DNA from 3 places in the Metabacillus litoralis genome. Region 3 is predicted to be linked to each of the others. Evidence: predicted binding sites of a transcription regulator. Region 3 holds the regulator's gene; each other region holds the start of a gene.
What was found. The regulator Rex, encoded in region 3, represses fermentation and respiration genes when NADH is low (regulators of the CRP and FNR family bind a similar motif). The targets are predictions, from matches to a motif close to TTGTGAAATATTTCACAA.
Positions count from the first base shown of each region.

Region 1: the regulator Rex is predicted to act here: its motif matches at 3,179-3,196, upstream of yumC (ferredoxin--NADP reductase 2).
Region 2: the regulator Rex is predicted to act here: its motif matches at 5,968-5,985, upstream of D9842_RS19870 (L-lactate dehydrogenase).

Region 1 covers NZ_CP033043.1:3,130,489-3,138,204, forward strand. The annotation lists gene D9842_RS15620 (3D domain-containing protein) at 1-154, opposite strand, end outside; gene D9842_RS15625 (YuiB family protein) at 389-709, opposite strand; gene D9842_RS25965 (YuiA family protein) at 786-908, opposite strand; gene D9842_RS15630 (NUDIX domain-containing protein) at 1,061-1,546, opposite strand; gene D9842_RS15635 (NAD(P)/FAD-dependent oxidoreductase) at 1,855-3,069, opposite strand; gene yumC (ferredoxin--NADP reductase 2) at 3,470-4,462, shown strand; gene D9842_RS15645 (HesB/IscA family protein) at 4,519-4,881, opposite strand; gene dapF (diaminopimelate epimerase) at 4,969-5,826, opposite strand; gene D9842_RS15655 (DUF2225 domain-containing protein) at 6,120-6,812, shown strand; gene D9842_RS15660 (YuzB family protein) at 6,913-7,149, opposite strand; gene D9842_RS15665 (NAD(P)/FAD-dependent oxidoreductase) at 7,581-7,716, shown strand, end outside.
Region 2 covers NZ_CP033043.1:4,079,981-4,087,696, reverse strand. The annotation lists gene D9842_RS19910 (BglG family transcription antiterminator) at 1-421, shown strand, start outside; gene D9842_RS19905 (PTS sugar transporter subunit IIB) at 451-735, shown strand; gene D9842_RS19900 (zinc-binding dehydrogenase) at 799-1,830, shown strand; gene D9842_RS19895 (PTS sugar transporter subunit IIA) at 2,097-2,570, shown strand; gene D9842_RS19890 (PTS sugar transporter subunit IIB) at 2,572-2,853, shown strand; gene D9842_RS19885 (PTS galactitol transporter subunit IIC) at 2,947-4,209, shown strand; gene D9842_RS26065 (hypothetical protein) at 4,395-4,571, shown strand; gene D9842_RS19880 (phosphocarrier protein HPr) at 4,626-4,892, shown strand; gene D9842_RS19875 (Cof-type HAD-IIB family hydrolase) at 4,975-5,772, shown strand; gene D9842_RS19870 (L-lactate dehydrogenase) at 6,015-6,947, shown strand; gene D9842_RS19865 (L-lactate permease) at 6,976-7,716, shown strand, end outside.
Region 3 covers NZ_CP033043.1:4,400,378-4,408,093, reverse strand. The annotation lists gene groL (chaperonin GroEL) at 1-60, opposite strand, end outside; gene groES (co-chaperone GroES) at 115-399, opposite strand; gene D9842_RS21665 (CPBP family intramembrane glutamic endopeptidase) at 721-1,446, shown strand; gene D9842_RS21660 (YdiK family protein) at 1,443-1,646, shown strand; gene tatC (twin-arginine translocase subunit TatC) at 1,662-2,411, opposite strand; gene D9842_RS21650 (twin-arginine translocase TatA/TatE family subunit) at 2,428-2,622, opposite strand; gene D9842_RS21645 (redox-sensing transcriptional repressor Rex) at 2,656-3,300, opposite strand; gene moaC (cyclic pyranopterin monophosphate synthase MoaC) at 3,374-3,865, opposite strand; gene D9842_RS21635 (ABC transporter ATP-binding protein) at 4,090-6,024, shown strand; gene tsaD (tRNA (adenosine(37)-N6)-threonylcarbamoyltransferase complex transferase subunit TsaD) at 6,465-7,496, opposite strand; gene rimI (ribosomal protein S18-alanine N-acetyltransferase) at 7,493-7,716, opposite strand, start outside.

The sequences.
Region 1 (7,716 bases), 1.3 Mb from region 3:
CTAGTTTTTCATTAAAATCCTCATTATGATTATAATACCAACTGGAGAGATCTTTAGCCTCAACACCTGAAATTGCGCTATATGTTGTTGTTAATGCTCCTAGAAATAATAATGTCATGATTAATCTTCTACTAACTCTCTTTATACTGATCATATGTTTCCTAAACACTCCTCTCACAAATCTATTCGTTCCCAGATTGTGAAAAAAGTATTCAAAATAGAGAAAAGTATATTTTACCAGCTCTGTTTTTTTGAATTCAAAAGGAACAAAGCGAAAGTGCCTCGTCAGCTGGATATCCTAGCGTTATACTAATTTCTGCAGTTTTTAATGTCCTAAAAGACAGAAAAAGCCTGACAATTCATTGTCAGACTTTTGTTGATAAGTATATTAAAACATCTGGTAGCCTCTTTTACGAAGCATTTTAATAATAATTCCTGAGAGAATCGCACCGATTAGTCCGCAGGATAAAATTAATAAATCAGCTAAAGCTAATGACATTATTTTATCCCCTAATTGTGAGAATGAATCACTAGGGCTTCTAAAATACTCTATAAATTTGACGTTATCTACTATGAAAATGCATACAATTGGATACACAATAGCCATAATCCAAGACATGCGTAAAAGCATATTCAATAAAAATCCAATACCAAAAAATAAGACTAAAAATAATAACATGGAAATTAATAAAACCGGTAAGCTCAACATGCCTATCACCTCCATTACACCACTATTAAGTGTACTGAACTAACGATAGACAGTCAATGCTTTGTCAGTGAACGTTTTATGACTTCTTCCCTGTACCATCACAGTTATTACATGTTTCAGAGCCACCTAGTATTAGTTGAAAATATCCTTTTCCAGAGCAATATGGGCATTCCTTTGTCTCAACCTTTATTGTGTTCATTTCTGTCTCCCCTTTAGGATCGTAGTGGTTTTTAATAATATACCAATTATTCTGACAATTATAAAGGGAGGAAATCTGACAAAAAAGTTTGTGTAAGCGAATACATTTAAGATTTTCTTTAAAATCCTCTCTTTATCATAGTTTTGCGAATATTATAAAAACATAGTATATGTTGTATATCCAAAATGATCCCCAGGATTAAATTGATCATATTTATTTAACTTTGCTTCAATGACGTCAGATGCTAGTTTCGTGATTAAGAGAGATGAGTTTTTGTCCTCTACTAACTTTTTAGGATGTATAAAAGCTACTTCCTCTAATTCCTCTTCTTGTACCTGTATTTCATTTGATTCTGCCGATAATGAAAAAATGACCATGTTATCACTAATCACTTCTTTTATTACCCCTGAACGAATTCCGACAACTCCAACTATACTAGCCGAGATGCCTGTTTCTTCTCTAATCTCCCGTAAAACAGCATCATCAATGGTTTCTCCTTCATTAACAAATCCAGCCGGAAAAGACCATTTGCCCTTGAGTCCACCATATTTCTTTTTAACAACAAGCCATTCTCCTTCATGATTAGCAACAATTCCCGATACAGCCAACCATACATTTCCCCTTTTGGATTGAGTCATTATAGAGCCCCCCTTTTTTATTATTTTAACACATAGAGAAATAAGAAAAGCGCAAGCGCCTTGGTCAGCCCCGACAAGCATAAGACGATTTGGAATAGAAGGCGCTCTCTTTGCCTTCTATTCCAAATTGGCTTATGACCTCGAGGCAGTCAAAAACGCGACAACCTGTGCTTCGGGGCTAGGCATCTGACTTTTTGCCAAAAAGTCAGACTGCTGGAGCTAGACACTAAAACTACGTACAAAATTTTATACTTCTTACCTTTTAAAAAGAGACAAAGGCAAATGCCTTCGTCTCTTTTTCACCACTATTATAAAATGTTGAATTTTCCTTTTTTCAATACTAATGAAGGACCACCAACCATGTATAAAGCACGGTTATCAATCATTTTCTTCATAAATGAAGCTTTAGTACCTACTAATTTTTTACCAAATACAACACCAACTGCATCGTCTTCACCTAATGATGCAACAGATCCTTTAATATCTGGAGTGAAAGATGCCATTTCTCCACGACCACGAATGGCTGATGCAAGGTTTTTCGCACATGTTTCACCTTGTTGCATAGCAATTTGTGCTGTTGGTGGATATGGACGGTTAATTTCTTCATTGATGATTAAAGAACAATCTCCAATAATGAATACATCTTCATGTCCCGGTGCACGTAGTTGTGGATCAACTTTTACACGGCCACGCATGTTTTCAAATCCAGCTTCTTCCACAACGCTGTTACCACGAACACCAGCTGCCCAAACAACAGTACCTGCTTTAATTGTTTCTAATTCTTCACCTTTTGCAACGATAATTCCTTCTTCGATACATTCTTTAATTGCTGTACCAATCATGAATTCTACGCCTTTTTTCTGTAAGTGATTCGTAGCATACTCAACTAGCTCAGGGTCAAATCCTGGTAATGCTGTTGGTGCTGCTTCCACACAGATAATACGTACTTTTTTAAAGTCAACATCATATTCTTTACAAAGCTCTGGAATTCTGTTTCCAAGCTCTCCTAAGAATTCAATTCCAGTGAAGCCAGCTCCACCAACAACAATTGTTAAACGCTCATCTTTCTTTTCTGCTTCCATGTTATAAGTAGCAAATTGATATTCAATATGCTCACGTAATTGTCTAGCAGAGTCAATGCTTGTGATTCCGAATGCATACTCTTTTAAACCTTGAATGCCAAATGTTTCTGGGTGAGCACCTAGTGAAATAACTAAATAGTCATATTCAACTTCACCATTTTCTAAAACGATTTTCTTCGCTTCCTTATCAATTGATACAACAGTATCTTGAACAAATTTCACACGATTTGTATCGATAATGTCTTTGATTTGGTAACGAGCACGGTCATGATGTAACGTACCAGCTGAAGCCTCATGTAACCATGTTGTTTCATAGTGATAGTCATTTTTGTTCACTAATGTGATATCTGCTTCATCAACACTAATTAATTTTTGTAAACGTGTAACTGTAATTAACCCACCATAACCTGCACCTAATATAACGACTCTTGGTTTTTTCACCGAAATACATCCACCTTTTCTTTTTAAAATTGTTGAATTGAATCGAATAATGTCTATTACTATATTCGACTTAAAACCACAATTTTATTTTTATTTAAGAGATAAAACTTTGTGAAAACATTCACTTACCAATGCATACCTTGGTATCTGCTACGTATAATATATATAAATACACCTATAAATCATATTAGCCATTCAACAATATTTTTTCAAGTTATTTTTTCTAACAAAAGACTATGTTTTTTTCTTCGTATAATTTATAATACATGGATTTTTGATACTACTTTTATTCAATGCGTTTTTAAACTGCGAAAAAGGAAGAATTTTGTCTTATGGATTGTCATTCATTTCAAGTGAAAGTTTATGGATTTTCACAATAAAATTTAAAGGAGGATGAGATATGAAAGAAGATCCTAAAGTCTATGATATTACCGTTGTTGGTGGTGGACCTGTTGGATTATTTACTGCCTTCTACGGTGGAATGAGACAGGCAAGTGTAAAAATCATTGAGAGCCTTCCACAATTAGGTGGTCAGCTTTCTACATTATATCCTGAAAAATACATCTATGATGTTGCAGGCTTCCCAAAAATAAGAGCTCAAGAGCTTGTAGACAATTTGAAGGAGCAAATGGGTCAGTTTGAGCAAACAGTTGTTTTAGATCAAGCTGTTGAACAAGTTGAGAAACAAGCTGATGGAGTATTTAAATTAACCACTAATAATGAAGTTCATTATACAAAAACAATCATCATTACAGCAGGCAATGGTGCTTTTAAGCCTCGCAAACTCGAGCTTGAGGAGAGTGAAAAATATGAGAATCAAAATTTACATTACTTTGTTGATGATTTAAATAAATTTGCCGAAAGAAATGTTGCTATTCTTGGCGGTGGAGACTCTGCCGTTGACTGGGCATTAATGCTCGAACCTGTTGCAAAAAGTGTAAGTTTAATACATAGACGAGATAAATTTAGAGCACATGAACATAGTGTTGAATTATTGATGAAATCGAAGGTACAGGTTTTAACTCCATTTGTTCCTGTTGAGCTAATTGGAGAGCAGGAAATTTCTCAAGTAGTATTAGAGGAAGTGAAAGGAGATCGAAAAGAAGTCTTACAAATTGATGATCTAATCGTTAATTTTGGATTTATTTCCTCCCTTGGGCCCATTAAAGACTGGGGTTTAACAATTGAGAAAAACTCGATTGTTGTTACCTCCAAAATGGAAACGAACATTGAGGGAATTTATGCAGCTGGAGATATTTGTACTTATGATGGCAAGGTTAAACTAATTGCAAGTGGATTTGGTGAGGCTCCAACAGCAGTTAACAATGCTAAGGCATATATGGATCCAAAAGCACGTGTCCAGCCATTACACAGTACGAGTTTATTTAGTTAATATAAAAAGCTGTTTACCACAAAAGTAAACAGCTTTTTTCTATCATTCATGAATGTCTAGCAATTTTCAGGCGTTCCAGTGTTTGTAGCTGTTCTAAACGATGATCCGCATCCACAGCTTGCTATGGCATTTGGATTATCAATTGTAAAGCCGCCGCCCATCATTGATTGCTTATAATCAATGATTGTTCCATTTAAAATGGCCGCATCTTCTTTTTTAATAAGAATGGTCATATCATGTTGTTCAAGAACTTGATCTTCTTCCGTTATTTCATGCTCAAATCCCATTCCATATGAAAGACCACTACAGCCTCCACCTTTAACACCAACACGAAGATACGCATTTTCCTCTTCATGTTCTTTCATCATATCTTTTATCTGATAAGCAGCAGCTTCTGTAATTTTGACAATTTCACTCATCTGAATACCTCCTTGCTTTATGTGAAAGGATCATACTACTAGTATACAACTATTGTATGGACTCACTCAAATAATTGAAACGATAGATTATTTAATATAAAAGGTGCCAGTACAAATGACTTCTGCAGGACCTGTCATTAAAACATTTCCGTCATTTGTCCAATTAATCATTAGATCTCCTCCAGCGAGGTGCACAACCGTTTCTTCTCCTTGATTTGTATGTTTGTTTAACACGGAAGATACAACTGCTGCACAAGCTCCTGTACCACATGCCTGTGTAACTCCAGAGCCTCTCTCCCAGACTCGAAAATGCAGCTCATTTTTGGAAACAACTTCTACAAACTCTACATTTACTCCTTCAGGAAAACGAGGATCTTTTTCAACGATAGGACCAAGTGTTGTAACAGGTGCTGTATTTATATTATCCACATAGAAAATAAGATGAGGATTCCCCATTGAAACAGCTGTTACATCATATTGTTGTCCTAAGAATTCGATTGATTCTGATATGGTTTGCTCAGAACCCTCACCTTCCATTGGTATCTCTGCTTTTGATAAACGCGGTGATCCCATATCAATTGTTACGAGGTTAACTTGGTTATCCTCAACATAAATAGTTGCTTCAACAAGACCTGACAATGTTTCAATTTTAAATGTTTTCTCTTTAACTAAATTATGCTCAAAAGCGTACTTAGCAACACATCTTAATCCATTTCCGCAATTTTTCCCTTCTGAGCCATCATTATTAAAGATTCTCATTTTAACTTCCGCTTTATCTGAAGGACATATTAAGATAAGACCATCAGAGCCAATTCCTGTATATACATTTGAGACCTGTCTAGCAATGTCGGCTAATTGGCCTTCTTCGAGCTGTTCCTCAAAAGTATTAACATAAATATAGTTGTTTCCTAATCCGTGCATTTTTGTAAATTGAAATGAGTTCATTGTTATCCTCCAAATATCTTCATTTTTATTAGTATAAAATGTTGGAAATCTGAAAACAATATAATTATCCCCCGTTTTATAGAATAGAAGCTTCCTGTTATTCAGGAAGCTTTTATTTTTTTGACTGCTTCTAAAATTCTAAGATAAAAAAACTTTCTAAAAACCAATAGATTATATACCAAAAAAATCCCATAAATATAATGACGAATAGTCCTTTTTACATAGTTTTCTGATATACTTTAGTTAAGTAGTACTACATGTCCACTCTTGACGAGACAAAGGAGTGATTCTTTATGAATAATGAACTACATCATCTGTATGATCGTAAAGTTAGTTGCTTAATGTGTAATACCAATTATAATACGAAAAAAGTACTTTCCAGATTTATTCGAGCACACCGGCACGATACGGACTTTTGTTCATATTACACTTCAACAGAAATCAATCCGCTTTTATATTATGTTTCTGTTTGTCCAAACTGCGGCTTTTCTTCCTCTGAGGAATGCTCAACTTATTTTCCTCCAAAGGCAAAAGAAACGATTCAACAAAAAGTTTGTGACAATTGGAATGGAAGAAATTATTGTTTTGAGCGTACCGTTGATACAGCGATAGAATCTTACAAGCTAGCCATTTACTGCTCTAGTATAAAAAAAGAAAATCATGTTGCACTAGCGGGACTTTATTTAAGATTATCATGGTTATTTCGTACTGAAAAAATTAACCACGAGGAAGAGCAACGCTTTTTAAGGCTAGCTCTTGAAGAATATGTTCACTCTTATATGGTTGATGACTATTCGGGAACCCAGCTTTCAGAAATTAAGCTTCTTTATCTGATCGGAGACTTAAGCAGAAGGTTAGATCTAGTTAGCCAGGCAACACAGTATTTTTCAAAGGTGATAGAAAAACAAAAGGACACTCTTGAAAAAGGTATTGTTCAAATGGCTAAAGATCGTTGGGCAGAAATGCGTGAAGTAAAATCAAGTTAATGAAAAAACAGGCTGACCATTTATCGGTCAGCTTGTTTTTGGTTACAATTAGCTAGTCAAACTGCTTTATTACGTTCAGGTAGTACGATTAGACAAGTTTTTAAAACATAGGATTTTCCTCTAAAAACGTATATATATTTTCAACTAACTCATCTGGGTCATCTCCAGTTACAACTTCCCCATTTACCAGCGCATATAAAGAATGTCCACATTTGCCACAATAGCTTAAACATCCGTATTCAATAATATCTAAATTAGGGTCTTTTTCCAGCTTTTCTAACGCTGCCTGAGCCCCTTGTGCTAAATTACTTATACAAAATTCAATAATTGGCTTCATCTTAACACCTCTCTACTGCTTAATCCTAATAGGATTACAAATAAACGTCAAATTTTATTATACTCTATGGTATCTAGTAATAAATACTAGATGCAACAATTATGTGATGCTTTTTCGTCATTTTTTTAGTTAAAAAAACGAAATAGGATTGTAAACACTAAACAAATAATTCATAATTATGTTGTACCATAAAGGGAAAATTTTTTTAACACAAAAAGAAAACGTTTTTTTAGAGTAATATTGTTGTATCTTTTTATTATAATTTTTAACCTATACAGATAGGACTAGCCTTAACTAAACGTTTCCTTTTTAAAAATTTATTTCCTTATTATTCATTTTTATTTGGTCAGAAGAATAGAACATATTGTGTATATATTCTTGGCCTTGCATTTATAGTTTATTAAAAACGTGGGGAAAAAGGAGTATCAAAAATGAAGAACCTAGTCATACTTGGCGGAGGATATGGCGGTATGCGTGTACTGCTTCGATTACTTCCAAATCAATTGCCTGAAGATGTTCAAATTACTCTTATTGATAAAAATCCTTATCATTGTTTAAAAACAGAAT
Region 2 (7,716 bases), 320 kb from region 3:
ACCAGAGATGATGGTTACCAAACAATCTGTGAATAGTTGGGAAGAAGCAATTGAAATCGCATCGCAGCCTTTACTACAAAATGGGGCAATCCAAGAAACATATATCACGACTATGAAAGAAAGGTATCCAACTCTTTTACCACATATTTCATTAAGAATGAATATTGCCATTCCACATGCAAAGCCAGAAGAAGGGGCAAATTCAGTAGGGATGAGCTTATTAAAAATCAAAGATGGGATACAAACTGAAAATGGCAAATTACATCTTGTGGTTGTGATTGCAGCCGTTGATAAGAAGCAGCATTTAAACGCTCTCTTACAACTCATTAAACTGGCTGAAATGGATGATGTTGTTCAAAAGATGATTGAACTTGATAGTAAGGAAGATATGTTCAACCTTATTAAAGCTTACTCAAAATAACGGTATTTTTACTAGGAAGGAATATTGTAATGAAAATATCTACTATTCTTGTTGCTTGTGGTGCTGGAATTGCTACTTCAACAATTGTAGCTCAACGTGTAGAGAGTCTTTTAAAAGAAAACAAGATAAGAGCGGAGCTCATCCAGTGTACTATTTCCGAGGTGGGATCTCTTCAGTCTAATGCAGATTTAATTATATCAACTACATTATTACCAAAAGTTTATGAAACACCTACTATCGTTGCAACATCTTACATAACAGGTGTAGGTATGGAAAAAATTGATCAACAAATTTTGGACTTATTAAAAAAGTGAATAAGAGTATTTTATTGCTCTTTATGAATATAAGTAAAAAAGTTTTAACAAGGAGTGAAGAAAATGAAAGCAGTAATGAAAACGGAACCAGGTTATGACAATATGTCATTAGTGGACATTCAAGAACCAGAAGTATCAGGTGATTTAGTAAAGGTAAAGGTGGCCTATACAGGAATTTGTGGAACTGATATTCATACATATACAGGAGAATATCGAAATTCAAAAACACCAGTTGTTCTAGGTCATGAGTTCTCAGGAGTAGTTGTAGAAGTTGGGGATGCTGTAAAAAAGGTTAAAGTTGGAGATCGAGTTACAAGTGAGACAACATTTACAACATGTGGAGAATGTGAGTATTGTTTAGAAAAAGATTATAATTTATGTTCTACACGTAAAGGGATTGGAACGCAAGTAAACGGGAGTATGGCTGAGTTTGTTGTTTCAAGAGAAGAGAGTGTACACGTTTTACCTGATAGCATCAGCTTTGAAGCAGCGGCATTGACTGAACCATTAGCTTGTTGTACTCATGCTGCATTAGAGAAAACAACAATCAACGAAGGAGATAAAGTATTAGTTTTTGGTCCTGGTCCAATTGGTTTACTTCAATGTCAAATTATAAAAGCAAAAGGTGCGTTTGTTATTTTAGCTGGTATTACAAAAGATAAACAACGCTTAGAATTAGCAAAATCGCTAGGTATTGATGTAATAGTTGATGTTCTCGAAGAGGATTTAGCAGATGTTGTTATGAAACATACAGATGGTTATGGTGTTGACAAAGTATTTGAATGTTCTGGAGCAGTACCTGCTCTAAATCAAGGCTTACCGCTTGTGAAGAAAAAAGGTACATTTGTGCAAGTAGGTATTTTTGCAAACAAATTAAATCAGCTAGATCAAGAATCAATCATTCAACGTGAAATAACATATGTGGGAACTCGTTCACAAAAGCCGAGCTCATGGCACTTAGCGTTGAAGCTATTGGAAGAAAATAAGATTGCAACTGATAAAATGATTACAAAAGTTGTGTCATTAGAAAATTGGCGCGAAGGCTTTGAAGCAGTTATGACTGGTAATGAGATTAAAGTTATTATTAAATCATAAGTCTCAAATTTTAATATTCTAATATATTTATAGAATTATTTTTTTACATCACAATGTTGTACAACTCAAGATCAACCAATGGTGATGAAACCGCATTCAGAAAAGGCTTTCTAAGTGATATGATTACTTTAGTAGCTACAAAATAAAACACAAGGTTAATAAAGATTAAAATTGGAACTACACATTTAGCTTTTCCAATCAATTGTACGTGATTAACCTAAACCATAGTGAAGTGAATAACTAGATATTGATTGGAGGATAACAAAGTGTTATTAGATGAAACTCTTATTTTAAAAGATATAGAAGCTAGCAGCTCTGAAGAAGTAATTGAGATCATGGCAAGAAACTTAAATGATTTAGGAATAGTTAAAGAAAGTTATATCCAAGCAGTAATTGAAAGGGAGAAATCATATGCAACGGGTCTTCCAACGAATGGTTGTTCTGTAGCTATTCCGCATACTGACACTGAGCATGTAAATAAAAAAGCAATCAGTGTCGGAGTGTTAAAAGATACAGTGGAGTTCGGCATTATGGGTGAAGATAGGGAAAAAACTCCTGTTAAATTAGTGTTTATGTTAGCTATGGATGAGGGACACTCCCAATTAGAACTTCTACAAAACTTAATGCGTATTTTTCAGGATGAAAATGTCCTATCAGAATTATCTACTGAAGAATCGAAAACAAAAATTAAAGATTTACTACTAGATAAGCTTAATTTTTCTGTGAAAGGTGGTGAGTAAGTTGAAAAAGCAAATATTAATCGCATGTGGTGCTGGTATTGCAACTTCTACAATCGTTAATGATGCTGTAGAGGCAATGTGTAAAGAAAATGGAATTGATGCAACTCTTCAACAAATTAAAATTACTGAAGTTGGTTCTTATGTAGATACAGCTAGTCTTTTGATTAGTACAACAATTGTACAAAAAGAATATCCATTCCCGGTTATTAATGCAAGAGCGTTCTTAACAGGAATCGGACTAGATGATGTTAAAGCAAAGATTCTAGAGGAACTTAAAAAATAATAGATTCTTAAACATCTCGATTCTCTAATCTTTAGCGAATCGAGGTCCTTTCAATCTTAGAGTCGACAGATGTTAAAAGGAGGCGAATTTAAAATGAATGGTATGGTAGAAGCTTTACAAGCATTTCTAGCATTAGGACCAACAGTAATCTTACCTGTTGCCATTTTCTTAATTGGTATTGCTTTTGGACAAAAGGTAGGAAAAGCTTTTCGCTCAGGTATTACAATTGGTGTAGCATTCGTTGGTATTTTTCTAGTCGTTGATTTATTAGTAAGTAACTTAGGACCAGCAGCAAACGGGATGGTTGAGAGATTTGGAATTGAGTTAAATGTTATAGATGTTGGATGGCCTGGTGCTGCGTCAATGTCATGGGCATCACCAATAGCTGCATTTATTATTCCTTTGGGCCTATTAGTAAACGTTATCATGCTTGTTACGAAAACAACAAAAACAATGAACGTAGATATCTGGAACTTCTGGCATTTTACATTCACAGGAGCTCTTGTTTATACAGTTTCAGGAAGCATAATCCAAGGATTAGCGGCTGCAGTTATTTTCCAGATCATTTGTTTGAAAATTGCAGACTGGACAGCACCTATGTTAAGAGATTATTTTGATCTTGAAGGTATTGCTGTTGCAACAGGAAGTACAGTTTCTTACGCACCACTTGGAATACCACTTGTTAAGCTTATTCAAAAAGTACCAGTAATTAAGAATTGGAATGCAGATCCAGAAACGATTCAAAAACGCTTCGGTGTTTTCGGAGAATCTATTTTCATGGGATTGATTTTAGGTATTGGATTGGGATTACTAGCAGGATATTCATTCGGTGAAGTGATCCAAGTTGGTATGGCCATGGCAGGGGTTATGGTGTTAATGCCAAGAATGGTTAAGATACTAATGGAAGGTTTAACGCCTGTTTCAGAATCAGCAAGATCATTCTTAAGCAAAAAGTTTGGTCAGCAAGACATTTACATTGGTCTAGATGCTGCCGTTGCGATTGGACACCCATCAGTTATTTCAACAGCTTTAATTTTAGTACCAATAACGGTTGCATTAGCTGTAGTATTACCTGGTAACAATGTTTTGCCATTTGGAGATTTAGCCACAATTCCATTTATCGTGGCATTCATTGTAGGTGCTGCACGAGGAAATATTATTCATTCTGTTATTGTAGGAACAATTTTAATCGCATTAACTTTATACTTAGCTACAGATTTAGCACAAGTTCATACTCAATTAGCAATTGACGGTAAATTCAATATGCCAGAAGGAACAAGCTTGGTATCAAGTCTTGACCAAGGTGGAAACTTCATCAACTATGTTGTTTATAAGATATTCGCAATATTTAACTAGAACACCCAGAGTATTACTTTTGCAAAAGTTATTCTCGTATAATAATTGAAAACAATGTAAAATGACTATATATAGGTGTTAAAGAGAAATAAAATTGTCTAAGTATAGCTCTAGTTTTTGACTGGAGCTATTAATTTTAATGAACCTTTTTTAAAAGAAACTATGTAAGAGAAAGGTGAGGTAGTATGATTGAAACATTTGTCGATTATGCATTAGGACCACACGGTAGATATTTAAGTGAGTTATACCTCGATAATCAGTTTCTAATCAATACAATCGTTGTTGGATTTGCCTGTTACAAAATATTCTTTGGAAAACGAAAGCAAGATCCTTCAGTAAAATCGGTGACTGAAACAAAATAGTCTTATTGCATGATAGAGTAATATAAAATTGAGATGTTTGAAAGGACGGGTTACATGGTAGAAAAAACATTTAACATTATCGATGAATCTGGAATTCACGCACGTCCAGCTACTCAAATAGTAAGTGTGGCGTCAAAGTTTAATGCAGAAATTACACTTGATTATAAAGGGAAAAGTGTAAACTTAAAGTCAATTATGGGAGTTATGTCTCTCGGTATTCCCAAAGGTGCTGAAATCAAAGTTACTGCTTTAGGTGCAGATGAAAGTGAAGCTGCCCAGGCAATCTCTGAAATTATTACAAAGCAAGGCTTAGGAGAATAACGAGCATAAAATGGAGTCTTGAACATCTCAAGGCTTTTTCTTTATACCTTTCAAGGATCATTTCTAAAGGAGGAGTATGATTTTGGTAGACACACCGATTGTATTTTTTGATTTGGATGGCACTCTTTTAACAAGTGAATTTAAAGTAGCTAATAGTTCCATAGATGCTATTAAGACCATAAAAAAGTTAGGTGCTGAGCCAGTTATAGCTACTGGTAGAAATATTAGTGAGATTGGTAATGTATTAGAACTCACAGGTATTCGTTCATGTGTTGCTATGAATGGCCAGTATGTTATGTACGAGGGTAAGGTTATTTATGAAAATCCACTTGACCAAAATGAAGTAAAGCTTTTACATACAACAGCTTCTCAAAACGGTCATGATTTAGCATTTTACAACGCTGAATATATAACAGTTACTGCAGGAAATTCTGATGTAATCACAAAAAATTACATAGAACGTGTAGGAACAAAATATCCTCCAGTAGATGAGACGATGTATTTAAAATCCCCCATTCATTTAATGGTCCTTTTCTGTAATATAGGCGAGGAACTCTATTATCAAGAGCAATTTCCATATTTTCAATTTGTTCGGCACTCTCCTTTAGGATGTGATGTGTATCCTAGAGACACTTCTAAGGCATCAGGCATTCAACGATTAATGGAACATCAGAATTTATCATTGGAAAATTCGTATGCATTTGGTGATGGATTGAACGATATTGAAATGTTTCAACTTGTTAAGCACCCTATTGCAATGGGAAATGCAGTAGAAAATTTAAAAAGTATATCTAAATATGTAACGACTTCTAATAATGAAGATGGCATAATGAAGGGGCTTCATCAATGTGGGTTATTAGATTCAGGTGTAATAAAATAAAGAATAATTAAAATTTTAAACTTAACTAAGAGGGGAGAAATCCCCTCTTTTTATCTTTTAAAGAAGGGGCTTTAAGTGTATTAAAATCTAGTTCTAACTAGATTTTATAAAAAGATTAACAGAGTGTGATCTTTATCACATTATAAATTACATTATGGTGTTAATCTTAACTCAAGTTATAAAACACACACTGGATTGTGAAAAACTTCACAATATAAAATGATAAATTGGAGGAATACAAAATGAATGTAACACTAGGAAATAAAGTTGTATTAGTTGGTACTGGAGCGGTTGGATCAAGCTATGCTTATGCGTTAATGAATCAAGGAATCAGTGATGAGCTAGTGCTTGTAGATTTAAATGAGGAAAAAGCGAAAGGTGACGTAATGGACTTAGATCATGGAATTGTTTATGCACCAAATTCTATGAGCATCACATTTGGTACTTATGAAGATTGCAAGGATGCAGCACTTGTTGTTATTTGTGCCGGTGCTGCACAAAAGCCCGGAGAAACAAGATTAGATCTTGTAAGTAAAAATGTAAAAATCTTTGAATCTATTGTAAACCAAATTATGCAATCTGGATTTAACGGAATTTTCTTAGTGGCTACAAATCCAGTTGATATTTTAGCCTACGCAACATGGAAATTTTCTGGATTGCCAAAAGAAAGAGTGATCGGATCTGGAACAGTGTTAGACTCTGCTAGATTCCGCTATTTATTAGGTGAAGAATTTGATACAGCCCCAACAAGTGTACATGGCTATATTATCGGAGAACATGGTGATTCTCAATTACCTGTATGGAGCTCTGCAAATATTTCTGGTACACCAATTGCACCGAAATTAACAGAGGAACGAAAACAGGAAATTGCAGTTCAAGTTCGAGATGCTGCCTATAAAATCATTGAATCTAAAGGGGCAACATATTACGGAATTGCTATGGGATTAGCGAGAATTACGAGAGCAATCTTAAAGAACGAAAATGTGGTTTTACCAGTTGGGGCTTACCTTGATGGTGAAGATGGACACAGTGATGTTTATATTGGGGTCCCAGCTGTGATCAATCGCACAGGTATAAAGAAAGTTGTAGAGCTATCTTTAAATGATCAAGAGCAAGAAAAATTCACAAAGTCAGTTAAAACACTAAAAGCTATTCAAGCTACTATTTGGGGTTAGGTAAAAACCACACAGAGGAGAATTCATCATGTTAGTTGAGACGTTTGATCCATTTCAGCATCTCGCCATATCAGCATTAGTTGCAGCCATACCAATCATATTGTTTCTATTATGCTTAACAGTGTTCAAGATGAAGGGAATACATGCAGCTTTATTAAACTTAGCAGTCACCTTCTTAATTGTATTAGTAGTCTTTAAGCTCCCTTTTGGAGAAGCAATCGGAAGTGTCATCCAAGGAGCCATATTAGGATTATGGCCGATTGGTTATATCATTGTGATGGCAGTATGGCTTTATAAAATTGCAGTAGAATCAGGTAAGTTTGATATACTTCGAGGAAGTATAGTAGGGATTTCTCAAGACCAACGGATTCATTTATTATTAATTGGCTTTTGCTTTAACGCATTTCTTGAAGGAGCAGCAGGCTTTGGAGTTCCAATTGCGATATGTGCTGTACTCTTAGTTTCATTAGGCTTTAAACCATTGCAGGCAGCGATGCTGTGCTTGATAGCAAATGGTGCATCAGGAGCTTTTGGGGCAATTGGTATACCGGTGGGCATCATTGATACATTTCATTTGGAAGGTGTAACATCAATGAACGTCTCAATGATGACGGCTTTAACTCTACCAATGATCAACTTTACCATACCATTTCTCCTAGTCTGGTTACTAGACGGTTTTAAAGGAGTGAAAGAAATATTACCAGCTATTTTAGTCACATCTGCTACTTATACAGTGACACAGGCAGTCATTACAGTCACGATAGGACCA
Region 3 (7,716 bases):
GTCAACACCACGAAGCATTGAACGGCGAGCTTCTTCGCTAAATTTAATATCTTTTGCCATTTTTACATAACCTCCTCAAGATTATAAAATGTTCTATGATATAGGGCTGTTCTATTAACCGATAACAGCTAAAATGTCGTTTTCACGTAAAATTAAGTATTCAGTACCTTCATATTTCACTTCAGTACCAGCATATTTTGAGAAGATAATACGATCGCCTTCTGCTACTTCAAGCGCCACTTTTTCTCCGCTATCTAGTACACGACCTGTACCAACAGCAACTACCTTACCTTCTTGTGGCTTCTCTTTCGCACTATCAGGAAGGACGATACCACTAGCAGTTTTTTCTTCTGATTCAACTAACTCGATAATAACGCGATCACCTAATGGCTTTAACAAGTGAAACAACCTCCTCAATTTCATAAATAATTGATTAATTTTTCCTTTTTATTAGCACTCGCTAATCTTGAGTGCTAACACAATTAATATATTATATAAGTTCCTTTTTAATTTCAAGTATGAAGCTTAATTTTTTTGAGAACTTTTTCTATTATTTTTCGACTCGGCAAATTCCTAATAGAAAACGGTATCATTTTGAACCTTAATCATTTTATCTCATGAAAAGAGATATCATACATAGGATGGAATATGGGTATGTTACAATAAAGTTTGGTATAATTATTCGTTGTTATATCACCGATGGTTTACAAGGAGGCTAATATGAAAAGGCATTATTGGTTTATTTTATTAACATATATGCTACTACAGCTATCATCGTTTCTAGGAATAAGGTTATTAGACCTATTAAATATAGGAGAAACCACAGTTGAGAGGTTTGCATATTGGACAATCCTCAGCTTTTCATTGGCTTTCTTCATTATTCTCTTTCTTTTAAGACACGACCGTCATGCAGAAAGCCGCTTCCGAGGGGAACCATCTTCTGTTGGGGCTTCAATTGGGTGGGCTGTTGCAGGTTTCTTTTTAGCTTTATTTGTACAAAGTGTTGCAGCAAACATAGAAGTAAATGTATTTGGGGTCGAAGCTGGGTCAGAGAACACTCAAATGATTGTTAATGTTATTAAGGTTTCACCTCTGGTTATCATTGTGACCTCAATTTTAGGTCCTATACTAGAAGAAATTATTTTTCGAAAAATTCTTTTTGGGGTACTTTATACTAAGACAAACTTCTTTATTGCTGCTGTTATTAGTTCACTTATTTTTTCACTATTACATGGTGAACCACAGCATGTTCTATTGTACGGTTCAATGGGATTCACGTTCGCGTTTCTTTATGTTAAAACAAAACGAATACTCGTCCCAATCTTTGCTCATGTCGCTATGAATACAATGGTCGTTATTATCCAGACTGTATTCCAGGAAGATATAGAAAGAATGATGAAGCAAATGGAACAAATGCAAGTAATTATTGGAGGCTTTTTATCATGAGAACAAACCCTATTTCCATGGCCATTTTTTATTTGATTATGGGGTTGCTATTTACTTATCTAGCAATAAACAGTGCCCAGGACGGAATATTTACCTTTCCAACTATTTTATTAATGCTAATCGCAACCTTCGATATTGGTGTTGCGATTCGGATGTTTACTTTATCAAGAAAAATTAAAAAAATGAACATAAAAAAATGAGACTTTTCACGAGTCTCATTTTTTTATGTTCTCTTCTTCAAAACGCATCTTCTGTGCTTTTCGATAGGAAATACGCGAAATCCAGATGCTAATTTCATATAAAATAAACAGCGGTATGGAAACCATCAAATGTGACGCTAGTTCAGGTGGTGTGATTAAAGCTGCAATAACTAACAACACAAAGTATGCGTATTTTCTAACCTTTGATAAAAACATAGGAGTGACAATGCCTAATCTAGTTAGAAACATAATCACAACCGGTAATTGAAACAGGATACCAAATGGCACCGTAAGCTGTAATAAGAACGAGAAATACTCATTCACTCCGATGACTTGATTAATATCTAAGTCAGTTGATATTCTTTCCATGAAGTCGATCACAAACGGAAATAGGATAAAGTAAGAAAAGGAAATCCCGAGAAAGAATAACAAAAGTGAAATAGGAATATAGCTTAATGTCACTTTTCTTTCTTTTTCATATAATCCTGGACTAACAAACGACCAGAGCTGATACAAAATAATCGGTGAAGTAATAACAAATGCTATTATGAAAGCGAACTTCATATAAACCATTAATGGATCTGTTAAATTAAAAGCATTTAATGTTAGTGATTTTGCTTCATCAGTTTGCTGCAAATAAATAATGATCGGTCTGGAGAGGAGAAATCCGGCAATAACCGCTACGAAAAAGAAAACGACAACAATAACGAGTCGTTTTCTTAGTTCGGTTATATGTTCCATGACCGACATTTCATCATGTTTCATATCGGTTCATCCTATCTTACTTGACTTCTTCCTTTTTCTCTTTTTTGCTGTCTTGCTCATCATCATCGTCTGCTAAGCCCTTTGTTGCATTTTTAAATTCACGAAGTGTATTACCTGCTGCTTTTCCAAGTTCAGGTAGCTTTTTTGGTCCAAAAATAAGTAATGCTACGAATACGATAAGTAAAAGGCTTCCGATTCCTACTGTTGGCATCGAATCCACCTCCTTTTCTATAATGGTTATTAGTTATTTCTCCTCATGAGGATAATGTTTTAAGAAATAAACTAGTGACTGTAGCTCCACTGCTAAATCTATGTGGTGAATTCTTATTTCATCCGGCACGTTTAACCGTGCTGGTGTAAAGTTTAATATTCCTTTAATACCCTTTGTAATGAGACGGTCTGTGATAGATTGTGCTACTGGTGCTGGTACAGTTAAAATCGCAACTGTAACATCATCAGGAAGATGATGCTCCATCTCATCTAAATGGAAAACCGGTACCCCACCAATTTCTGTACCTACCTTATCTTCGTCTACATCAAAAGCTAGAGAAATAACTGTATTGTTATTTTTAGTGAAATTATAATGTAAAAATGCCGTTCCTAAATTCCCTACTCCAATTAAACATACTTTCGTTATCTCATCTTGATCTAATGTTTTTCTAAAAAAGGATAACAAATAATTTACATTATATCCATATCCTTTTTTTCCAAGAGCTCCAAAATATGAAAAATCCCTTCGGATTGTAGCTGAATCTACCTTTACTGCATCACTTAACTCGGCGGATGAGACTCGTTGCTTTCCTGACGAGTGTAAATTTTTTAAAAACCGATAATATAAAGGCAATCTCTTAGCAGTTGCCTGCGGTATTTTCGTTTGGTCTATATTCAATCTTATCCCTCACATTCACACAAACACATATGACAATGCTTATAGGATTTTGGAGATACTAGTAAAATCCATGTCATATTTCGTTTCTTAGGAAATCGCCGCTTTTACCACCTGTTTTCTCTACTAAATAGGTTGGGCCTATAATCATTCCTTTATCCACTGCTTTGCACATATCATAAACAGTTAGTGCTGTTATGCTAGCAGAGGTTAACGCTTCCATTTCAACACCTGTACTTCCCTTTGTTTTCACAGTAACTGAGATCAATAGAGTATAATGATTCGTATCACGAGCATCCCATTCAAACTCAATGTTTACACCTTTTATTGAAATTGGATGACACATAGGAATAACCTGTGATGTTTGCTTAGCTGCCATAACTCCAGCTACTTGTGCAACCGATAATACATCACCTTTTCCTATTTCATGGTTGATCATTTTTTCATAAACCTCTTTTGTTACTTGAATACTTGTCTTAGCTTGAGCTGTTCTAACAGTCTCTTCTTTAGCCGAAATATCAACCATCTTTGCTCGGCCTTGTTCATTAAAATGAGTAAAATCTGACATATACAAATCTCCTTATATTAGACTATACACTATTTTTTAGCTTCTGTCTGTTTTGTTATTGTGACAATTATATGGATACAAAAAGCAAGAATCACCCGTTTAACATCTAAGAGTATATGACACACTTGAATCGAGAGCACTTTTCTTTTCCGTCGACAAAATTCGGGTGGTGACAGGCACCCCAAAACTAAGCTAAACTTAAAGCATTAGTAGAGGTGAAAACAATGATATTGTTACAAATAAATCAACTTAGTAAATACTTTGGTGCTGACCCTATTTTATCGAATATTAAGTTGGAAGTACAAACGAGAGATAAAGTTGCGATTGTTGGTCGTAATGGAGCAGGGAAATCAACACTTTTAAAAATTATTTCCGGAGCCATGTCCCATGATTCTGGTGAAATTATTAAGCCTAAAGATGTTTCGGTTGGATATTTAGCTCAAGACACCGGGCTTGAATCTCAATTATCGATTTGGGAAGAAATGAATTTAGTGTTTAAAGGTCTCAAATCAATGGAACAAGAAATGCGAAATCTTGAACAGAAAATGGCAACAGTTGATCCGGCCACTGAATCACAAAAGTTTGAACAGCTTTTAAAAGAATATGATACCCTTCAAGTTAGATTTAAGGAAGAAGGCGGATATCAATATGAAGCTGATATACGTTCTGTTCTACATGGCCTTGGATTTCATCATTTTGATCCGACAACAAAAATTGCTTCTTTAAGTGGTGGCCAAAAAACAAGACTTGCTTTAGGTAAGCTATTACTTACTAAGCCTGATCTCTTAATATTGGACGAGCCAACGAACCATCTTGATATTGAAACATTAACCTGGTTAGAACAATATTTACAAAACTACCCTGGAGCAATACTAATTGTTTCCCATGACCGATATTTCCTAGATAAGATTGTTACACAAGTATATGAAATCAGCCGCCATACAAGCACAAGATTTATTGGAAACTACAGCCAATATCTAAAGCAAAAAGCTGACTCATATGAAAAGGAGCTAAAAAGCTTTGAAAAGCAACAGGAAGAGGTAGCAAAACTAAAAGACTTTATTCAACGCAACTTAGCTCGTGCTTCAACTACAAAGCTGGCCCAAAGCAGAAGGAAAAAGCTAGAGAAGATGGAGTTAATGAACAAGCCTCTAGGTGATGAAAAATCAGCAAGCTTTCAGTTTGATATTGACCGACAAAGCGGTAACGATGTGTTAAAAGCTGATCATATTTCTGTTTCCTATGACAATGTTCATCCTGTTATCTCTAACATCTCCTTTTCTATATCCCGCGGTGATAGCATTGCCTTAGTCGGACCAAATGGAATTGGGAAATCAACTTTACTAAAATCAATTATTCAAAAATTAGATTCGTTGACTGGTACCTTTTCTCTTGGCTCACATGTACAAATTGGTTACTATGATCAGCAACAAGCCGATCTTACATCAAATAAACGAGTTTTAGACGAGCTGTGGGATGAATATCCACAAATGACCGAAAAGGAAATTCGAACAATTCTTGGAAACTTTTTATTCTCTGGTGACGATGTATTAAAGCCTGTATCTGCACTAAGCGGAGGAGAGAAAGCAAGAGTCGCACTCTCTAAGCTGATGCTACAAAAAGCCAACTTCCTAATTCTTGATGAGCCAACCAACCATCTTGATTTAGATAGTAAGCAAATCTTAGAAAATGCTTTAATCGATTTTCCTGGTACAATCCTTTTTGTTTCTCATGACAGATACTTTATTAATAGAATTGCCACAAAAGTTTATGAGCTTTCTAGCACTCATCTTACTGAGTACTTAGGAGATTATGATTATTATCTTACAAAAAAGGAAGAACAACTTGAACATGAACGGTTAGAGCAGGAAGGAAATGACTCTCCCATCCAAAAAAAATCAGGACAAGAACCTGAGGGGAAACTAAGTTATCAACAAGAAAAAGAATTAAAAAAACTTGAAAGACAAAAGCAAAGAAGAATAGAAGAAATTGAAAATGAAATAAGCGAACTTGAAGAAAAAGTTGAAGGAAATGAAGCCCTGCTTTGTGATCCAGATGTTTATCAAGATCATGAAAAAGTACAAAAAATTAACGAAGAAAATGAACAAATCCATTCTAAACTAGAAGGTCTAATGGCAGAATGGGAACAATTACATTAATTATTAAGTAATCAACGGAATATTTATTAAACAGCGGGTTTTCCTCGCTGTTTTTTTATTGATTCATTCAGAAAAGTAAGATTCAAAAACGTATTCGACAATCTTCTCTTAAGTTCATGTGAATAACTATTATTTATTCACATCCACACTTTTTATCCACACTACAAATCCTTTATTTCCAACATATCAACAGACTTATACACATTGTCCACATATTTGCTTTAATTTCCTCAAGTTATACACACTCTAAAAAACATTGATTTGACAGCATTTTAAATAGTTTTACACATTTCTACAAAAATCGTGTACATTCTGTGGATAACTATGTGAATAATCCTATTTTTTTAGAAATTAGGAGATTTTCTGTGAATGCACTCACCTTTTGTCAAAAGAAATAGAAAAAACAGGACCCTCAGATCCTGTTTTACTTTATTATTTATTCACTTTTGTTGATAAGATGTTAATTCTAAACCAGGATTTGCATTTAATGCTAAATCACTTCTTACTCCCTTTTCATATAAAATGCTTCCAGCAGCAGCAATCATGGCAGCGTTATCTGTGCATAATGATAATGGTGGGATTGTTAATGTTAATCCTTCCCTTGAAGAAAACTCTTTTTCTAATGCTGTTCTTAAACCTTTATTAGCTGCAACACCGCCTGCTAATAACAACTGTTTAACATGATATTTATCCACAGCTTGTGAAGTCTTTGTGACTAAAACGTCGATAACACTTGCCTGAAAGCTTGCTGCAACATCTTTAGGGTCAAGTTCAATCCCCTTTTGTTTTGCATTGTGGAGTGTGTTAATAACAGCTGACTTAAGTCCACTAAAGCTAAAATCAAAGGAACCTTCACTTAGCCAAGCCCTTGGTAAATCGATAGAGGCTTGACCTTCATGAGCTAATTTATCAATATGAGGACCACCCGGGTATGGAAGGCCAAGAGTTCGTGCAACCTTGTCATAAGCCTCTCCGGCAGCATCATCGAGAGTTTCACCAATTACCTCAAAATCTCCATGCTCCCTCATATATACTAACTCCGTATGTCCACCTGAAACCACCAGCGCAAGTAAAGGAAATTCCAACTCATGAATAAGTCGATTAGCATAAATATGGCCCGCAATATGATGGACTCCTATTAGTGGAATACCATGTGCAAAGGCTAAGGCTTTTGCTGCATTAATGCCTGTTAATAGCGCTCCAACTAGTCCAGGTCCTTCAGTAACTGCAATTGCTGATAGATCCTCAAAAGTAAGATCTGCTTGTTTCATTGCTTCCTCAAAAACAATTGTTAATTGCTCAACATGATGTCGGGAAGCGATCTCTGGAACTACCCCACCAAACCGTTTGTGACTTTCAATTTGTGATGCAACAACATTTGCGACAATTTCACGGCCGTTTTTTATAATCGCAGCAGCTGTTTCATCACAGCTTGTCTCTATTCCTAGTATATATTGATCTTTTTCAATCATATTAAATTCACCCACATTACTAAAGCATCTTCTTGATTATCTGTATAATAACGCTTCCTTATACCACCAGGTGAAAATCCCACCTTTTTGTATAGGGACTGTGCGATGTGATTGGACACTCTAACCTCTAAAGATAATCTTTTTGCACTCATTTCTCTACTTAATTGAATAGTAAATCTTAAAAGAGCTTCACCTATTTTTTTCCCTCTGTATTCAGGGT